Regions from separate parts of the Arthrobacter sp. JDC6 genome, predicted to be linked through region 3. Evidence: riboswitches for the same ligand, from Rfam matches in the RefSeq annotation. Region 3 holds a riboswitch; each other region holds the start of a gene.
The links. Region 3 has a riboswitch for thiamine pyrophosphate ahead of thiC (phosphomethylpyrimidine synthase ThiC). Riboswitches for the same ligand answer to the same signal wherever they lie in the genome.
Positions count from the first base shown of each region.

Region 1: linked by a shared signal. The riboswitch ahead of thiO (glycine oxidase ThiO) and the one ahead of thiC (phosphomethylpyrimidine synthase ThiC) in region 3 are both predicted to bind thiamine pyrophosphate.
Region 2: linked by a shared signal. The riboswitch ahead of ACV095_RS01485 (ECF transporter S component) and the one ahead of thiC (phosphomethylpyrimidine synthase ThiC) in region 3 are both predicted to bind thiamine pyrophosphate.

Region 1 is NZ_CM151278.1:1,434,249-1,440,079, forward strand. It holds gene ACV095_RS06750 (DEAD/DEAH box helicase) at 1-1,458, opposite strand, end outside; gene ACV095_RS06755 (RNB domain-containing ribonuclease) at 1,748-3,253, opposite strand; gene thiE (thiamine phosphate synthase) at 3,290-4,021, opposite strand; TPP riboswitch at 4,049-4,167, shown strand; gene thiO (glycine oxidase ThiO) at 4,161-5,462, shown strand; gene thiS (sulfur carrier protein ThiS) at 5,459-5,695, shown strand; gene ACV095_RS06775 (thiazole synthase) at 5,700-5,831, shown strand, end outside.
Region 2 is NZ_CM151278.1:327,008-332,838, forward strand. It holds gene ACV095_RS01475 (iron-containing redox enzyme family protein) at 1-671, opposite strand, end outside; gene ACV095_RS01480 (heme-degrading domain-containing protein) at 832-1,374, opposite strand; TPP riboswitch at 1,460-1,600, shown strand; gene ACV095_RS01485 (ECF transporter S component) at 1,667-2,290, shown strand; gene ACV095_RS01490 (ABC transporter ATP-binding protein) at 2,290-3,840, shown strand; gene ACV095_RS01495 (energy-coupling factor transporter transmembrane component T family protein) at 3,837-4,637, shown strand; gene ACV095_RS01500 (UDP-N-acetylglucosamine 1-carboxyvinyltransferase) at 4,755-5,831, shown strand, end outside.
Region 3 is NZ_CM151278.1:1,785,737-1,791,567, forward strand. It holds gene ACV095_RS08300 (alpha/beta fold hydrolase) at 1-493, shown strand, start outside; gene thiC (phosphomethylpyrimidine synthase ThiC) at 490-2,331, opposite strand; TPP riboswitch at 2,327-2,434, opposite strand; gene ACV095_RS08310 (amidohydrolase family protein) at 2,514-3,596, shown strand; gene ACV095_RS08315 (VOC family protein) at 3,696-4,571, shown strand; gene ACV095_RS08320 (hypothetical protein) at 4,740-5,195, shown strand; gene rpsP (30S ribosomal protein S16) at 5,429-5,831, shown strand, end outside.

The sequences.
Region 1 (5,831 bases), 350 kb from region 3:
AGTGCGGCTTTCCCGCCCACGGCCGTCCCGTTCCCGGGACCGGCCGCCGTCGCGGCTGCCGCTGCGGCTGTTCTTCTTGCCGGTTTCGCCCAGGTCCTCAAGCACCTCGGCGTCGACGCCAGCCAGGGTCCGCTTGTCACGCGGCAGCCGGCCCTTGGTCCCCACGGGGATGTCGAGGTCCGCGAAGAGGTGCGGCGAGGAGGAGTAGGTTTCGACAGGTTCGGGCACGTTGAGGCCCAGCGCCTTGTTGATCAGCACCCAGCGGGGAACATCGTCCCAGTCCACGAACGTGACAGCGGTGCCCTTGTTGCCCGCGCGGCCGGTGCGGCCCACCCGGTGCAGGTAGATCTTTTCGTCTTCCACGCACTGGTAGTTGATCACGTGGGTGACGTCCTCGACGTCGATGCCGCGCGCCGCGACATCGGTGGCCACCAGGACGTCCACCTTGTTGTTGCGGAATGCCCGCAGTGCCTGTTCACGGGCGCCCTGCCCCAGGTCACCGTGGATGGCAGCGGCAGCGAAGCCGCGGTCCACCAGTTCCTCGGCCACCTTTGCGGCGGTGCGCTTGGTCTTGGTGAAGATGATGGTCCGTCCGCGGCCGCGGGCCTGCAGGATGCGTGCCACCACTTCGATCTTGTCCATGCTGTGCGCACGGTAGATCAGCTGGCGGATATCGCGCTTGGTAAGGCCCTCGTCCTCAGGGTCCGCGGCGCGGATGTGCGTGGGCTGGGTCATGTAGCGGCGGGCCATGGCGATGACCGGACCGGGCATGGTGGCGGAGAACAAGAGCGTCTGGCGAATTGCGGGAGTTGCCGCGATGAGGGTCTCGACATCCGGCAGGAAGCCAAGGTCCAGCATCTCGTCAGCTTCGTCCAGCACCACGATCTTGACGTTCTTCAGGCTCAGGTGCTTTTGCTTGAAAAGGTCGATCAGCCGGCCGGGGGTACCCACCACAACCTCGACGCCCTGCTTGAGGGCCTCCACCTGGGGCTCGTAGGCGCGGCCGCCGTAAATGGTGGCGATCCTCGCGTTGCGCTTCCGGGAAGCGGTCACCAGGTCACCGGCCACCTGCACCGCCAGTTCGCGGGTGGGGACGATGACCAGGGCCTGCGGGGCTCCCGGGACGGCCAGCTTGGCGTAGCCGGGGTCGTCCTGCCCGATGACCCGCTGCAGTGCGGGGATGCCGAAGCCCAGGGTCTTGCCGGTGCCCGTCTTGGCCTGGCCGATGATGTCGTGGCCGCCCAGCGCCACCGGAAGGGTCATGGCCTGGATGGGGAACGGGTGGGTGATTCCGGCGTCAGCCAGGGATTCCACGATGTCCTCGCGGACGTTGTAGTCGGCAAAGGACTTCTCCGCGATCTCGTGCGGGGTCTCGTCGGAGATGATGGTTTCTTCCGGCTCGATGGTTTCCGTGCCGGTCTCATCGCTCAGGAGCTGGTGGGTATGCAATTCACTCACGGGGGAGTTTCCTTATTCATTTGGGCAATGGCGCTGCCTGCTCAACGGGCCGGCCAGGACTGGCCGTTCCGGAGCACGCTCAGGCGCGCAAGCGATTCCAGTGGAAGCCGATCGCGGGCTATCTAATGCTGGCACTGGTGACCAACGGGCAAATCTCAAGATCGCGTAGGGGCGGGCTTGTTGGTTTCAAATCAAGGAAATCAACGACCGGGCATCCATTTCTACCCTCTCAGTCTAGCTGCAAGGTCGCAGAAACACGTTTCGGCCCGCCTGCCGCGGCCGCCGCCGCTTACGGGATGAGCTCGAAATGGATCTCGCGGGTGGTGATGTCCGAGGAAACCAGCCGGACCCGGACCTTGGTACCCGACTCCAGCTCGCCGGCACACCGGGCAGTGACCGCGGGCTCGGCAATCTGGATAATGCCCGAACTTCCGCTGCCGTTTCCGTTCTTCCCGTTGCCGTTTTTCACCGTCCCGGTCCCGTTTCCATTCCCGTTTCCGTTTTGCGGCCGGGAGCCGGAAATCACGATCGCATCGAACTCCTGCCCGATGTGGTTCAGCAGCAGCGCGGCCTCAACGGTGTCCAGGGCCAGTCGTTCCATCCTGGACGCGAGCTGGTCCGATCCGGCCATGATGCCCGGCAGGAGCGGCAGGGCTTCCCGCGCCCAGTCCGGAACATCCCCGCCATTGCTGAGGGCCTCGCAGATCACCAGCACAAAGCGGTCCACCAGGCGGCGGAGCGGCGCGGTGGTGTGGGCATAGGCCGCGCCGATGGCAGACTGCACGCCGTCCTCGGGGACCGTTCCGTCAAAGGCGGTATAGGAGGCGCCCCGGAACAGCATGCCGGCGGAATGCATGATGGCCAGCTGGCGGGGATCGGTGGGATCCAGGGAACGCAGGTATTCGCCGTAGCTGACTTCACCGTCCCAGGGCCTGCCCAGCACCTCGGTCTGCAGCCGGAAATGCTTCAGCGACCGTTCGTCCGGGGCGGGCATGGTGCGCAGGATTCCCACCTTGCCCTCCAGCATGAGCTGCGCGGCGGCCATCCCGGTCATCAGGGAAATCTGCGCGTTCCAGTCCTCCACGGGAAGCTGCGGTACGGCAGCAATGCGGTAGCCGCCGTCGGGCAGCTGGACAATTTCCTGCTCGGGCATGTTGAGGCTGGCCCCGCCGCGTTCCCGCTCCAGGGCCACCCGCTTCAGGCCCACCTCGCGGAGGAGCCGCAGCACCGGCGAGGCCGTCCCGGCGTCGAGGTCTTCCTGCGCACCCTTGTAGCTGAGCTTGTCGCGGCTGCGGACCCGCGCCCGCCTGACGCCCACCGACACAACCGTTGCGTCGCCGTCGAGCGTGAAGTCCCATACGAAAGCCGAACAATCCTGGCCCGGCAGCAGGCTTCCTGCCCCCTCGCTGATCACTTCCGGGTGCAGCGGAATCCGGCCGTCCGGAGCGTAGAACGTCTGGCCGCGGCGCCGGGTCTCGGCGTCCAGGGGACCTCCCGGCGCAACAAACGCCGGCACATCGGCGATCGCGTACATTACCCGGTAGCCGTTCCCGTCCGGTTCGATGAACACCGCCTGGTCCAGGTCCGTGGAGGAGGCCGGATCGATGGTCACGAACTGGACGGCGGTCAGGTCGTAGGACGGAAGCTTCAGCGCTGCCACAGCGGCCCGGGCATCCGCCACTGCCTCAGCCGGGTACGGTCCCGGCAGTTCAAGTTCGGTGCGCAGCAGGCCCAACGCCTCTTCCAGGGCGTTCCTGTGGTCATGGACGTTTGGAGCCAGCCGATGATGTGACACAAAAGTCAGCGTAGCTCCAAGTCCGCCGATATGGCATCAGGCGGCGGCGTCCAATGCGTCGAGGAGGGAGGCGGCAGCGGCGGCGGGATCGGAGGCCTCGGTGATGGCGCGCACCACCACGATCCTGCGCGCACCGGCTTCCGCCACCTGGTGGACGTTTCCGTGGTCAATGCCGCCAATGGCGAACCAGGGCACGGGGTCCGCCGCCTGCCGTGAGGCCTCGGCGGCATACTTCACCAGGTCAGTGCCCACGGCGGACCTGCCGGGTTTGGTGGGGGTTGCCCAGACCGGACCCACGCAGAAGTAGTCCAGCCCGGCTGGTCCGGCAGTTGCTGCCAGGGCGGCGTCCACCTGCCCGGTGGTGTGGCTGGAGAGCCCGATGGCGGCGTTGCCGTTGACCAGCGTGCGCGCCGCCGCCAGCGGCAGGTCCTTCTGGCCGATGTGGAACACCGGTGCCCCGGAGAGGACGGCGATGTCCGCACGGTCATTGACCGCCCACAGCTTTCCGTGCCGTACCGCGGATTCCTTCAGCACCGCCAGGAGGTCCAGTTCCTCGGCCGCCTCGATGGTCTTGTCGCGCAGCTGGATGATGTCCACGCCACCGGCGAACGCGGCGTCAACGAACTCCGCGAAGTCGCCGCGGTCCCGGCGCGCATCGGTGCAGAGGTACAGGCGGGCTGCCTTCAGGGCGTCGTTGTCCCGTGAATTGACGACTTCGGTGGCTGGAGTGTGGTGGCCGGCGGGAAAGGATGGGGTGGACACATTCATGCGTGCAAGCCTAGTTCCTCTAAACTGGGCTGGTACTGCGGGAGCCCGCGGCGGCTGTCACAAAGCGCCGGGCTGAGAGGGCGTCAGAGCCGACCGCTTGACCTGATCCGGTTAATGCCGGCGTAGGGAAGGAACCCACATGCGTACCCCCTTCACCCATCACCCCGGGTCCGCCCGCAGAACCATTCCCTCCACCCTCCGGGCCGACGTTGCCGTCATCGGCGGGGGAGTGGTGGGGCACGGCATTGCCTGGGAGGCGCAGCGTTCCGGGCGCTCGGTGGTCCTCATTGATGACGCGCCCGGTACCGGCGCCAGCTGGGCGGCGGCCGGCATGCTGGCTCCCGTCAGCGAACTGCATTACCAGGAGGAAGAGCTCCTGGAACTGATGCTTGACGCATCATCGCGCTGGCCCGGGTTCGCCGCCGGGCTGGGCAGGGCAACGGGCGCGGATTCCGGATACCTGACGACGCCGACCCTCGCCGTGGGTGCCGACGCGGCCGACCGCCGGGCGCTGATGGACCTGCGCACAGTCCAGCAGGCCAACGGGCTGGCGGTGGAACCCCTGACCGTGCGGGAGGCCCGGAAGCGTGAGCCGCTGCTCAGCCCGGCCATTGCGTGCGCACTTGATACCCCGGCGGACCACCAGGTGGATCCCCGGCGCCTGGTGGCCGCCTTGCGGCTGGCCCTGGCCGGCGCGGCGCAGGAGCAGCCCCAGCTGGCGGTTGCCGGGGCAGTGGAAGGTTTTGGCGTGCCGGAGCGGGCAGCCGGGCTGCTGTGGGAGGGCGGAACGGTTTCCGGGGTCCGCCTGGCCGGCGGCGGCACGGTGCTGGCAACGGAGACCGTGGTGGCCAATGGCCTGCAGGCGGGGGCGCTTGACGGCCTGCCGGACGGCCTTGAGCTGCCGCTGCGGCCCGTGCACGGGGATATCCTGCGCCTTGCCGTTCCCCGCCACCTTCAGCCCTTGGTGACGTCAACGGTGCGCGGCCTGGTCCACGGCATCCCCGTATACATCGTTCCCAGGCAGGACGGGACCGTGGTGATCGGAGCCACGCAGCGGGAGGATGCCCGCTCCGATGCCGTGAGTGCCGGCGGCGTCTACCAGCTGCTGCGGGACGCGCAGGCTCTGGTGCCCGCCGTCGCTGAACTCGAACTCCTGGAATGCACCGCCCGCGCCCGCCCCGGTACCCCTGACAACGCGCCGCTCCTGGGCCGGGTGCCGGCCGCTCCGGGCGCCGGGGGAGGACAGGCCGGGCACGTCCCCGGACTCATCATCGCCACCGGGTTCTTCCGGCACGGAGTCCTGCTCACTCCCGCCGCGGCGGCCATCTGCAGGGAACTGCTGGACGGCAGGGCCGATCCCCGCTGGGGTCCCTTCAGCCCGGACCGGTTTTCCAGGCCGGCAACGGCAGCAACAAGCCCCCACATCAAGGAGACTGCGTGAACATCACCCTTAACGGAAACCCGCACACGGTGGCCGACGGAGCTTCGATCACCACGCTGGTCAGCGAGGTCACCGGACGCCCGCTGGCGGACAACGGACAGGCGACCGACGGCGGGAAACTCGGCGTCGCCGTCGCGCACAATGCCCAGGTGGTGCCGCGCAGCCAATGGTTCGCCACCGCGCTCGCCGACGGCGACGACATCGAACTTGTTACAGCAGTACAGGGAGGCTGACGCCATGACCGAAACCAGCACCATCAACCCTGCAGGAAACGCCGGTGCCGGCGACGCCCTGGTGATCGACGGCGTCGCGCTGGGTTCCAGGCTCATCATGGGCACCGGGGGAGCGCCCAGCCTCGATGGCCTGGGC
Region 2 (5,831 bases), 1.5 Mb from region 3:
ACAGCGGGGACGGCATCCACGTACGCGCCGTAGCTGACGTCGAGGCCCAAACCGCGCATGGTCCGGGCGAACAGCGCGCTGTGCATGCGCTCGGGGCGGCCGCCGCCGTATTCATCCGCCTGGATTTCCACCAGGGCCGCCTTGGGCCGTCCGCTGAGCCGAGGAATGGCCCATGTATGCGGGTCGGCTTCCTTCAGCTGGTACATCGACTTGTGGATCAGGAACTCCCGGAGCTGGTCCACGCCCGCCTTCCTGGCGACGTAGCGGGAGACGCTGGGCCCGGTGTCCGTGGCTGCGAGGCCGAACAGGACGTCGGCTACCTGGTCGCTGGTCAGGGCACCGGCAGGCAGTTCGAAGTCTGCGGCGGCCTGGTGCGCGGCAGCACGGAGGGCTGCCTCAAACGGTGCCTCGACCAGCTGCCGGACCCGGATTAACGCCGGCTCCCACTCCCAGTTGTCGGAGACGCCGGCCAGGCCGGAATAGTGGAGCTCGTAGAGGCAGAAGAGGGCAAGCTGGATGTCCTCGTCGCCGATGATGTCATTAGTGCCGGCCACCTGCCGTGCCGCGAGGTGGTACAGCCCGTCCAGCCCCGTCCCGGCTTCGGCCGGAGCCTGCGCAAGGAGTGCGAACAGGGCGTTGCTGAGGGGGCCTCTGGATTCCGGGATTCTCATGGTGCTCCTTGGTCTGCCGCGCTGGTGACGGGAACGAACGCGGGACCGCCCATGGTGACTCCCATGCCCTGTCCTCCTCGAAACCCGGGAACCAATATAGTAAGCATGATTACTAATAAAAGCTAAGCAGGCTTCCTGTTGGCGGCAGGTCAACCGGCGCCTAATCCCGCAGCGACGACCCCAGGATGTCGCGCAGCGCCTCAACCACCAGGTCATGGTCCTGCAGTTGCGGCAACCCGGAGACGGTCACCGTGGCCACGGCGCCCACGCCGGTGACGTAGATCGGAAAGGCGCCGCCATGGGCTGCATACCGGGATTGGTCGAACCAGGCGTTGTCCTCGATCCGGCCGCCGCCCAGCCGGCCCCGCAACCCCACCAAAAGTGACGGCAGCTCGTACCGGGCGGCAGTGCGCTGCTTGGCGCGGATCCAGTGCCCGTTGTCCGGCGTGGCGCCCGGAAGCGCGACGTGGAACAGGACCTGCTCGCCCTTGGTGATGTCGATGGCGATGGGAAGGGACCGCTCCTTGCCCAGCTCCACCAGGAGCAGGCCCAGGTTCAACGCGTCATCCAGCGAAAAGCCGGGGAACTGGAGCTCCCGGACCTCCGCCTCGATGCGGGCGATCGACGCTTCCAGCGACCCCTCCAGCTGGGCGTCGGCGGAATCGGGATCGAATCCGGTCACATCCGGTGGAATGGCGCTCATGGCCCTCAATCTACCCCCGCCAGGTGTAAACTTGACCACGCCCGGAAGGGCAGTTCAAAAAGCCTTACCCATCCAAAAGCACCACTAATAACGACAGGGGAGCGCCGCCGTCGGACATCCTGGCACAAGCCGGGCACCGCAGGTGGGCGCTGAGAGTGCGGACAGCCGCAGACCCTCGAACCTGATCCGGTTAGTACCGGCGCAAGGGAGTCGAGTTCTCAAAGTGCCGCGGCTGCACGGCAACAGCCGTCAGCCGGGTCCACTTTCCCCTCCTGTTTCCCAGGAGGATCACATGAGTACTGCAGCAATCAAGAAGACCGCCAGTAAGTCCTGGCGCGTCGTGGACATCGTGGTCGCCGCGCTGGTGGCCATCGCGGGCGGCGTCATTTTCTGGGCGTGGGACCAGGGAGCAGCCGCGCTTTCTGCCCCCATGAATGCCGCCTACCCGCCCCTGACCGGGCTGCTGGCGGGCGGCTGGATGATTCCCGGCGTGCTGGGAATGCTCATCATCCGCAAGCCCGGGGCCGCCCTGTTCTGTGAAACCGTGGCCGCCACCGGGGAACTCCTCATGGGTTCCCAGTACGGTGCCTCGGTCCTCTTCTCCGGCTTCATCCAGGGCCTCGGCGCGGAAATCATCTTCGCCATCTTCGTCTACCGCAAGTTCAACCTGCCTGTCTCCCTGCTGGCAGGCGCCGCGGCTGGATTCTTCTGCGGACTGAATGACTCGTTCGCACCGTGGGGCTGGAACATCGCCTACTCCGGTGCGGACAAGCTGGCGTACATCGTGCTGACCACCCTCTCCGGCGCCATTCTCGCCGGCGCCCTGTCGTGGCTGGCCACGCGCGGCCTGGCGCGTACGGGCGTGCTGAGCTCCTTCGCTTCGCGCAAGGCCGCCACGGAGCCTGTCTTCTCCTGATGGCACCAGCCCAGCGTGACGGCGGCACCGTCCGCCCTGCCGCCGTCACAGCCCGGGGCTGGGGGTGGCGGCACGCCGGCAGGGCCAAGCCTGCCGTCCATGCGCTTGACCTGGACATCAGCCCGGGGGAGCGGGTGCTCCTGCTCGGCCCCTCGGGTGCCGGGAAGTCCACGCTCCTGCATGCGCTCGCAGGGGTGCTGGGGGACATTAACGACGACGGCGGCGAGGCGGGGGACGCCGACGAGTCGGGTTCGCTGCTGGTTGACGGCGCCGTGCCCCGCGCCCAGCGCGGGCGCGCCGGACTTATGCAGCAGGACCCCGAGACGCAGGTGGTCCTGTCGCGGGTGGGGGACGACGTCGCCTTCGGTGCCGAAAACCTTGCCGTCCCACGGGAAGCAATCTGGGCGCGCGTGCACGAGGCGCTTGCCGACGTCGGACTGTCCCACCTGCCGCTGGACCACCCGACGTCAGCCCTGTCCGGCGGGCAAAAGCAGCGCCTGGCGCTGGCCGGCATCCTGGCCATGCGCCCGGGCCTGATCCTCCTGGATGAGCCAACCGCCAACCTGGACCCGGACGGCGTGCTGGAGGTCCGCGATGCCGTGGCGCGGTGCCTGGACAAGACCGGGGCCACGCTGGTGGTGGTGGAGCACCGGGTGTCCGTGTGGAAGGACCTGGTGGACCGGATCGTGGTCCTGCAGCCGGGCTCCGCCGCGGATCCCGCCGTACTCCTGGACGGGCCGCCGGCCCGGGTGCTCACGGAGGCGCGGGCCATGCTGGCCGCCGCCGGTGTGTGGGTCCCCGGCTACGTCCCGGCAACCCGTGCCCGGGCGGTGGTCCCGGCCCCCGGCACGGGAAACCTCCTGCTCGCGGCCGAACAGTTGGGAGTCGCCCGCGAACGTCCCCGACGCAAGGGCTTAAGGAAGATTCCGCCGTCACCGGTCCAGGAAGGCCTGGCCGCGCAGGTGCGCGCCGGGCAGGCGCTCGCCGTGACGGGTCCCAACGGCGCCGGTAAGTCCACTTTCGCCCTGACCCTGGCAGGGCTGCTGGAACCGGTGTCCGGAAAGGTCTCCGCCACCATGGACCTGAGCCGCGGTGCCGGCATTGACCCGTACCGGTGGAAGGCGGATCAGCTGATTTCCCGAGTGGGGACGGTGTTCCAGGAGCCGGAGCACCAGTTCGTGACCGGCAAGGTGCTTGACGAACTGCTGTTCGGCCCCCGGCACCTGGGCCACGGCGGGGATCGGGTGGACGAACTGCTGGAGCGGCTGCGGCTCACCGCGCTGGTGGACGCCAACCCCTACACGCTCTCCGGTGGCGAGAAGCGGCGGCTGTCCGTGGCCACCGTCCTTGCCGCCAGCCCGCAGGTCCTGGTCCTGGATGAACCCACGTTCGGGCAGGACGCCAACACCTGGGCCGAGCTGGCGTCCTTCCTGTCCGAGCTCCTGGATACCGGCACTGCCGTGGTGTCCGTGACCCATGACGCCGAATTCACCCAGGCCTTGGGCGGGGCCGAACTGCGGATGGCCGCGGCGGAAGCGGTGGCGCCATGAGGCAGCAACTCACCCTGGGCGGCAACCATGCCCTCCTGGTCCGCGCCAATCCACTAAGCAAGTTCGCTGCCGTCCTGCTGATCACCGCCGTCCTGGCGCTGTCCATCGACTGGGTTTCGGCGTCCGTGGCCCTGGTCTTTGAGCTTCTGCTCTTTCCCCTGGCCGGGCTCACCCTGTCCCTGCTGTGGCAGCGCGGCTGGCCGCTGATCCTTGCCGCTGCCGTGGGTGGCTGGAGCACCTCCATCCTGGCCCCGGACAGCGGCCGGATCCTGCTCGACGCCGGGATCTGGTCCATGAGCGAAGGTTCCCTGCAGCTGGGCATCGGCTTCCTCCTGCGCGGCTTTGCGATCGCCCTTCCGGCCGTGCTCCTGATGAGCTGCACCGATCCCACGGACCTTGCCGACGCGCTGGCGCAGAAGGCGCGCCTGCCGCACCGCTTTGTCCTGGGAACGCTCGCCGCGATGCGCCTGGTGGGGCTCATGGCTGAAGAATGGCAGACCATCGGGATGGCCCGGCGTGCGCGCGGCGTGGGTTCGCGCGGCAGCGTGGCCCAGCGGGTGAAGGCCACGCTGGGCCAGAGTTTCGGGCTGCTGGTACAGGCCATCCGCCGCGCGTCCCGGCTTGCTGTGACCATGGAAGCCCGCGGTTTCGGCGGCGGCAACCGGACCTGGGCCCGGGAATCCACGTTCAGCGCGCTGGACCTTGGGGTGGTGGCCGGCGGTGTCCTGGTGGCCGGCCTCGCGCTATTTGCTGCCCTGGCCGCCGGGACCTGGAACATGGTGTGGCTGGGCAGTTGATGTTGGCGGTCCGGCCCAGGTGATTCCTATCGCATGCAGTGGGTAGAGGCTTTCCCGATGCCCCATACCAGTGGCCGATCAGGGCCCGCGTAACTCATCTATGATATATTTGCGGATATGACGCAGGAGACCGCTGAGCACGTTGCCGCCATGTTGAGGGATGCCCGGAGCGAGAAGGGCTGGACCCAGGGCCAGTTGGCCGCCGAGCTCGGCACCAGCCAGAGCGCCGTTGCCCGGATGGAGCAGGGCAAGCAGAACCTGAGCCTGAAGATGATCCAGAGGCTGGAAAAGATCTTCGACCGCAGCATCGTCAACGTCGGCAAGCCGCAGATGACGCACCTGCGGGTGGAGGGCGGCCGTACCCTCTCCGGTGCCGTGGATGTCAACAGCAGCAAGAACGCCGGCGTCGCCCTGCTGTGCGCCAGCCTGATCAACCGTGGCACCACCGTGCTCCGCCGGCTGGCACGGATCGAGGAAGTCAACCGCATCGTCGAAGTGCTGACCAGCATCGGCGTCGAGTGCACCTGGCTTAACGACACTGACCTGCGTCTTCGCCGCCCCGCCGTCCTGGACCTGGAAGCCATGGACGTTGACGCGGCGCGCAGGACCCGCAGCGTCATCATGCTGCTGGGTCCCCTTCTGGATGAGTCGCGGGAGTACCGGCTGCCCTACGCCGGCGGCTGCGACCTCGGCACCCGCACCGTGGAACCGCACATGCAGGCGTTGCGCCAGTTTGGCCTTGCCGTGGAAGCCACGGCCGGTTTCTACACGGTCCAGGCTCCGCCGGCGGACGGGCAGGACCGCTCCTTCGTCCTCACCGAACGCGGGGACACCGTCACCGAGAACGCCATCATGGCCGCGGCGCACCGGCCGGGAACCACCGTGATCCGCAACGCCAGCCCCAATTACATGGTGCAGGACCTGTGCTTCTACCTGCAGATGCTGGGCGTCACCATCGAGGGCGTGGGCACCACCACCCTGAAGATCACGGGCCGGCCCGACATTGACGCGGAGATCGAGTACTTCCCCTCCGAGGATCCCATCGAGGCGATGAGCCTCATCACGGCCGGCATCGTCACCAATTCCGAGGTCACGGTGCGGCGGGTACCCATCGAGTTCATGGAAATCGAGTTGGCCACCTTGGGCCAGATGGGGCAGAAGCTGGAAATTTCGGGCGAGTACATGGCCCGCAAC
Region 3 (5,831 bases):
GATCGCGGCCATGATGGCCGCCGTCGAACGTCCGGACCTGGTCTTCTCATTGACGCTGGTGGAACCGGCCTGCCTCTCCCTGACAGCGGAACTCCCGGCCACTGCCGCCCACATCAGCCTCATGCAGCCCCTCTTCGACGTGCGCCACCAGCTCAGCGACGAAGACTTCCAGCGCGAATTCGTCCGGCGGGTCTTCGCCACCGACCTCCAGCAGCCCGCCACCACGGAAGAAAAAAGGTCCGCCCGCAGGCTGCGGCTCCAGGCCCCGTCATGGGAGGCGCCGCTGCACATTGTTCCCGGGGTGCCCACGCTGGTGCTGACCGGTGGGTGGGAACCGCTCTACGAGGAAATCGCCGGGTACCTCCGGGAGACCGGTGCCCTGCACCGCGTTGCCGCGGGAGGACACCGGCCCCATGACTCCCCGGACGGGGACCGGGCCATCCGGCAGTTCATCAGCCAGGTCAGCCGGAGCCAGCCGGCCCGCGCGTCCTAGCTGTCAGCAGGCACCCGCAGTTCCGGCAGGTAGACCTTGCCGCCGGCCGCCAGGAATTCCTCGCTCTTCCCGCGCATCCCGGCCGCAGCATCGGCCAGTGCCGCCTGCGCCTCCGCGGAACCAAATTCGTCGCGGATGTCCTGGCTGATCCGCATGGAGCAAAACTTGGGCCCGCACATCGAACAGAAGTGCGCCGTCTTGGCAGGCTCAGCCGGCAGCGTCTCGTCGTGGAACGCCTCAGCCGTCACCGGGTCCAGGGACAGTGCGAACTGGTCCCGCCAGCGGAATTCGAACCGCGCCTTGGACAAGGCGTCGTCCCGCTCATGCGCCCCCGGGTGCCCCTTGGCCAGGTCCGCCGCGTGCGCGGCGATCTTGTAGGTGATCACGCCGGTCTTCACGTCGTCCTTGTTGGGCAGGCCCAGGTGTTCCTTCGGGGTGACGTAGCACAGCATCGCGGTGCCGTAACGGGCAATCTCGGTGGCACCAATCGCTGAGGTGATGTGGTCATAGCCCGGAGCAACATCTGTCACCAGCGGGCCCAGGGTGTAAAACGGGGCCCCCTTGCAGAGTTCCTGCTGCCGCTCGACGTTTTCCCGGACCAGGTGGAAGGGAACGTGGCCGGGCCCCTCCACCATGACCTGCACGTCGTACTCCCACGCGCGCTGGGTGAGCTCGGCGAGCGTGTCCAGTTCCGCGAACTGGGCGGCGTCGTTGGCGTCCGCCGTCGAACCGGGGCGCAAACCGTCGCCCAGGGAGAAGGCAACGTCGTACTTCGCGAAGATCCCGCACAGCTCATCGAAGTGCGTGTAGAGGAAGTTCTCCTGGTGGTGGGCCAGGCACCAGCCGGCCATGATGGAGCCGCCGCGGGACACAATGCCCGTCACCCGGTTGGCGGTCAGCGGGACATAGCGAAGCAGCACGCCGGCGTGGATGGTCATGTAGTCCACGCCCTGCTCGCATTGTTCAATGACGGTGTCCCGGAAGATTTCCCAGGTCAGCGCGTTGGCCTCGCCGTTGACTTTCTCCAGGGCCTGGTAGATCGGCACGGTGCCGATCGGGACGGGGGAGTTGCGGATGATCCATTCCCGCGTGGTGTGGATGTCGTCGCCGGTGGACAGGTCCATAACGGTGTCGGCACCCCATTGCGTGGCCCACTGGAGCTTGTCCACCTCCTCCGCGATGGAACTCGTCACGGCCGAGTTTCCGATGTTGGCGTTGATCTTCACCAGGAAGGCCTTGCCGATGATCATCGGTTCGGACTCCGGATGGTTGATGTTGTTCGGAATGATGGCGCGGCCGGCGGCCAGTTCGCTCCGGACCAGTTCCACATCGCAGTTCTCGCGCAGCGCCACGAAGCGCATCTCCTGCGTGATGACGCCCTGCCGGGCATAGTGCATCTGGGTCACCGTCCGGCCGTCGACGGCGCGGCGGGGCACCGGCTGCGCGCCCTTCCACTCCGCGGAGGCGGCGCCGCGGCGGACGGCCGAGCGGCCGTCGTCGAGCAGGTTGCGTTCCCTGCCGCTGTAGGCCTCGGTGTCTCCGCGCGCCACGATCCACTCCGCGCGGAAGGGCTCCAGGCCGCGGACGGGGTCGCTTCCCGGCCCCGCCGTCCGGTAGGTCCGGAACGGTGCGTTCGGCTGGCCGTTGGGCGATGGCTCCAGGGCAATTTCCGTGACGGGTACCCGGATGCCGGACCCGGCGTCGTCGATATAGGCCAGCGAATGCGACGCCAGGGACCGTGTCACTTCGGACTGGTTCACCTGGGGCGTGGAGCCGGCTCCGGAACCCCCGGTGGACGGCATGTGGGCAGGGTTCAACTGGGTGTTTTGCGTACTCATGGGAATACTCACTTCCTTCGCCGGCATTACCCGGACAGGTTCAACGGTCGCAGGCTGCGTCAGCCCGATCTCAGCCCCTGCAAGGGCTCCCGTGTGGTCAGAGAAGAAGCTACCACAGGCCCCCGGAAGGGCGGTGTCACATTCGCGGGTGCTAGCCTGACCGGGCATCGAAAGGAAGCCCGATGGCAGACATCATCTACTTTCGCGGACCCGTCCTGGCCGCACCGGACCGGGTACGCCATGGACTCTGGTCGGTGGACGGCAAGCTCACGTTCAGCCGGCCCGCTGCCGCTCCGGCGCGGGAACTCGACGGCTGGGTGCTGCCGGGGTTCGTCGACGCCCACTGCCACATCGGCCTGGGTCCCAACGGCCCGGTGGAACCCGCCATTGCCCGGGAGCAGGCGCTGGCTGACCTCAACGCCGGAACCCTGCTGGTCCGCGACGCCGGCTCACCTGCCGATACCCGCTGGATGCAGGGCGGCCGGGACTTCCCGGTACTGATCCGTGCAGGACGGCATGTGGCCCGCACACGCCGCTACCTGCGCGGCTTCGCGGCGGAGGTCGAACCCGACGGGCTCGTGGAGGCCGTGCGGAAGCAAGCGCGCGACGGCGACGGCTGGGTCAAACTGGTGGGCGACTGGATCGACCGGAGCGCCGGCGACCTTGCGCCCTCCTTTCCTGCCGCCGTCGTGCGTGACGCTGTGCAGGCTGCCCATGATGAAGGTGCCCGGGTCACGGCACATTGCTTCGCCGAAGACACCCTGGACCAAATGCTGGACGCCGGCATTGACTGCATTGAGCACGCCACGGGGCTGCTGCCGCGCCACCTGCCCCGGTTCGTGGAGCAGGGCGTACCGATCGTGCCCACCCTCATCAACATCGCCACCTTTCCTGATATCGCGGAGCAGGCGGACGCAAAGTTTCCGCGCTACGCCGCCCACATGCGTGCCCTGTGGGAACGCAGGCTGGAACGGGTGGCGGAGGCCCATGCCGCCGGCGTCCGGATCTTTGCCGGCACGGACGCAGGCAGCGTGATCCGGCACGGCAGGATCGCAGATGAGATCCTCGCCCTGCACGGGGCCGGCCTGCCCATGCATGCGGCCCTGGATGCCGCCTGCTGGGCAGCGCGTGCGTGGCTGGGCGCTGACAACCTGGAGGAAGGCGCGCGGGCCGACGTCGTGGTGTGCCGGGACGACCCCCGGACCACCCCGGACACGATCACGGCGCTGGAGCACGTGGTGCTGGGCGGCCGCATCATCCGTTGAGTTATTTGGTTCCGCTACTTGGAATAAATTGAAGCTTCAAGTAATTTTAATATGTGACAGGCCGCCGAAGTGACGGCCTCCAACGCAAGGAGCCTTCAAATGACCGACGCAGCCAGCAGCCAGGATCTTCTTCCTGCCGACCTCGCCATGGGCACGGTAATGCTCAAGGTGGGCGACATGAAGGTCATGACCGACTACTACCAGCGCGCACTGGGCCTGGAGGCGGTGGCGGAGCAGGACGGCGGGCTCTACCTGGGCAGGCTCGGCAGGCCGCTGGTCCACCTGGCGCCGGCCCCCGGGCTGCACCTTCCCGGCAGGGGAGAGGCCGGCCTGTTCCACACCGCCCTATTGTTCGAGGACCAGGCTTCCCTGGCTGCCACCATCGCCACGGCAGCCCAGTACGAACCCCGGTCCTTCACCGGCAGCGCCGACCACCTGGTGAGTGAGGCCTTCTACTTCACCGACCCCGAGGGCAACGGCATCGAGCTGTACTGGGACCGGCCGCGCAGCAACTGGTCCTGGAACGGGACGGACGTGGTGATGGACAGCCTGGCGCTTCCGCCGCAGCGCTACCTGGAGCAGCACCTCACTGAGGAATCCCTCGAAGGCCAGCGGCGGACGTCCGCAGGCGTGGGGCACGTCCACCTCCAGGTTGGCGACGTCCAGACCGCCAGGGACTTCTACGTGGGTACCCTGGGCTTCGAGAAGACGGCGGGCTGGCATGGGCAGGCCCTGTTCGTTTCCGCGGGCCGCTACCACCACCACATGGCCATGAACGTCTGGAACAGTCGCGGCGCCGGCCCCCGCAAGGACACCCTTGGGTTGGGCGAGGTGCTCATCGAGGTTCCCTCGGGTGACGACGTCGGGGCGCTGGCTGACCGCCTGAGGGTCGCCGGGGTGCCCGCCCACCACACCGGCGCGGAGCTCCGGTTCGAGGACCCGTGGCGCAACCGGCTCCGGGTGGCAGTCCGCTGACCGGTGCTCCTGCACGGGCCGTGCGCCAGTGCTGACGGGCCAGTGTTGGGGCTCGCGGGCTCCGGCCCGGCGCGTTTGCCGGCGGGCGCGCAGCAACTAGGCTGATTCCGTACGGCCGGGCTGCAACTCCCGGCACGCAGCTCCGCCAACGGAAGAAGGGCACCCGCCATGGGCTTCACCGAGATCTTCGTCGCCACCCATGACGCCGCGCTGAAACGCGCCGGCATCCTTGACCAGGGAAGCGGCTCCGCGGCGGACAGCGGGCCCGGGGGCCAGGCGGTGCGGATCCAGGGCATCAGCGACTTCGAAGTCGAACAGCTGGGCGATCTTGCCGGGACTGCCGTGCACGCCGGCGGGGCCGACTATGAGCTGACCATGGTGGACGTCGCCAGCGATTCGCTCCTTGCCGTGCCGCCGGCCATGGTCCGTGCGCTGGCCGACCTGCTCTCCTATGAAACCGAAGGCGAAGGCAATGTCCTTGACGACGTCGCCGAACAGTGGGCCGGCCAGGAGGATATGCCGTTCGACGCCGGCCAGGCCCGGAGCTACCTTCAGCAGGTGGCGGAGTTGGCCGCCTCGATCGACGATTCCGAGCGGACGGGACTGTACGTCTGGTCGGCCTGACCCCGTGATGCCGGTTTCGGCCGTCCTCCGCCTCCACAAGGGCCGGCCGCGGCGCCGGCGCGGTGGCTCAAGTCGAAATAACGCCGTTCATCTGGCACAATAAACAGGTACTCGATCTGCGTGGCCCCTCTCTCCGCGTCCGGATCCTGTCCTTCGAACCCGCAAGTACGGCCCGCCCCACGGGTGCAGAAAGCCGGGTTCACCCCTTTTCTGAAACAGGAGTGACCACAAAAGTGGCCGTAAAGATTCGCCTTAAGCGCTTCGGCAAGATGCGCGCCCCGTACTACCGCATCGTCGTTGCGGACTCACGCACCAAGCGTGACGGCCGCGCCATCGAGGAGATCGGCAAGTACCACCCCACCGAAGAGCCCTCGTTCATCGAGGTCAACTCCGAGCGTGCGCAGTACTGGCTCTCCGTCGGCGCCCAGCCGTCCGAGCAGGTCGCCGCGATCCTGAAGATCACCGGTGACTGGCAGAAGTTCAAGGGCCTGCCGGGCCAGGAAGGCACCCTCAAGACCAAGGTCGCGAAGGAAGCCTTTGTTGCCCCGGAGAAGGGCTCGGTCATCATCCCGGAAGCCATCACCAAGAAGGCATCCAAGTCTGACGCTGCCGAGGCCCCGGCCGACGCCGAAGCTG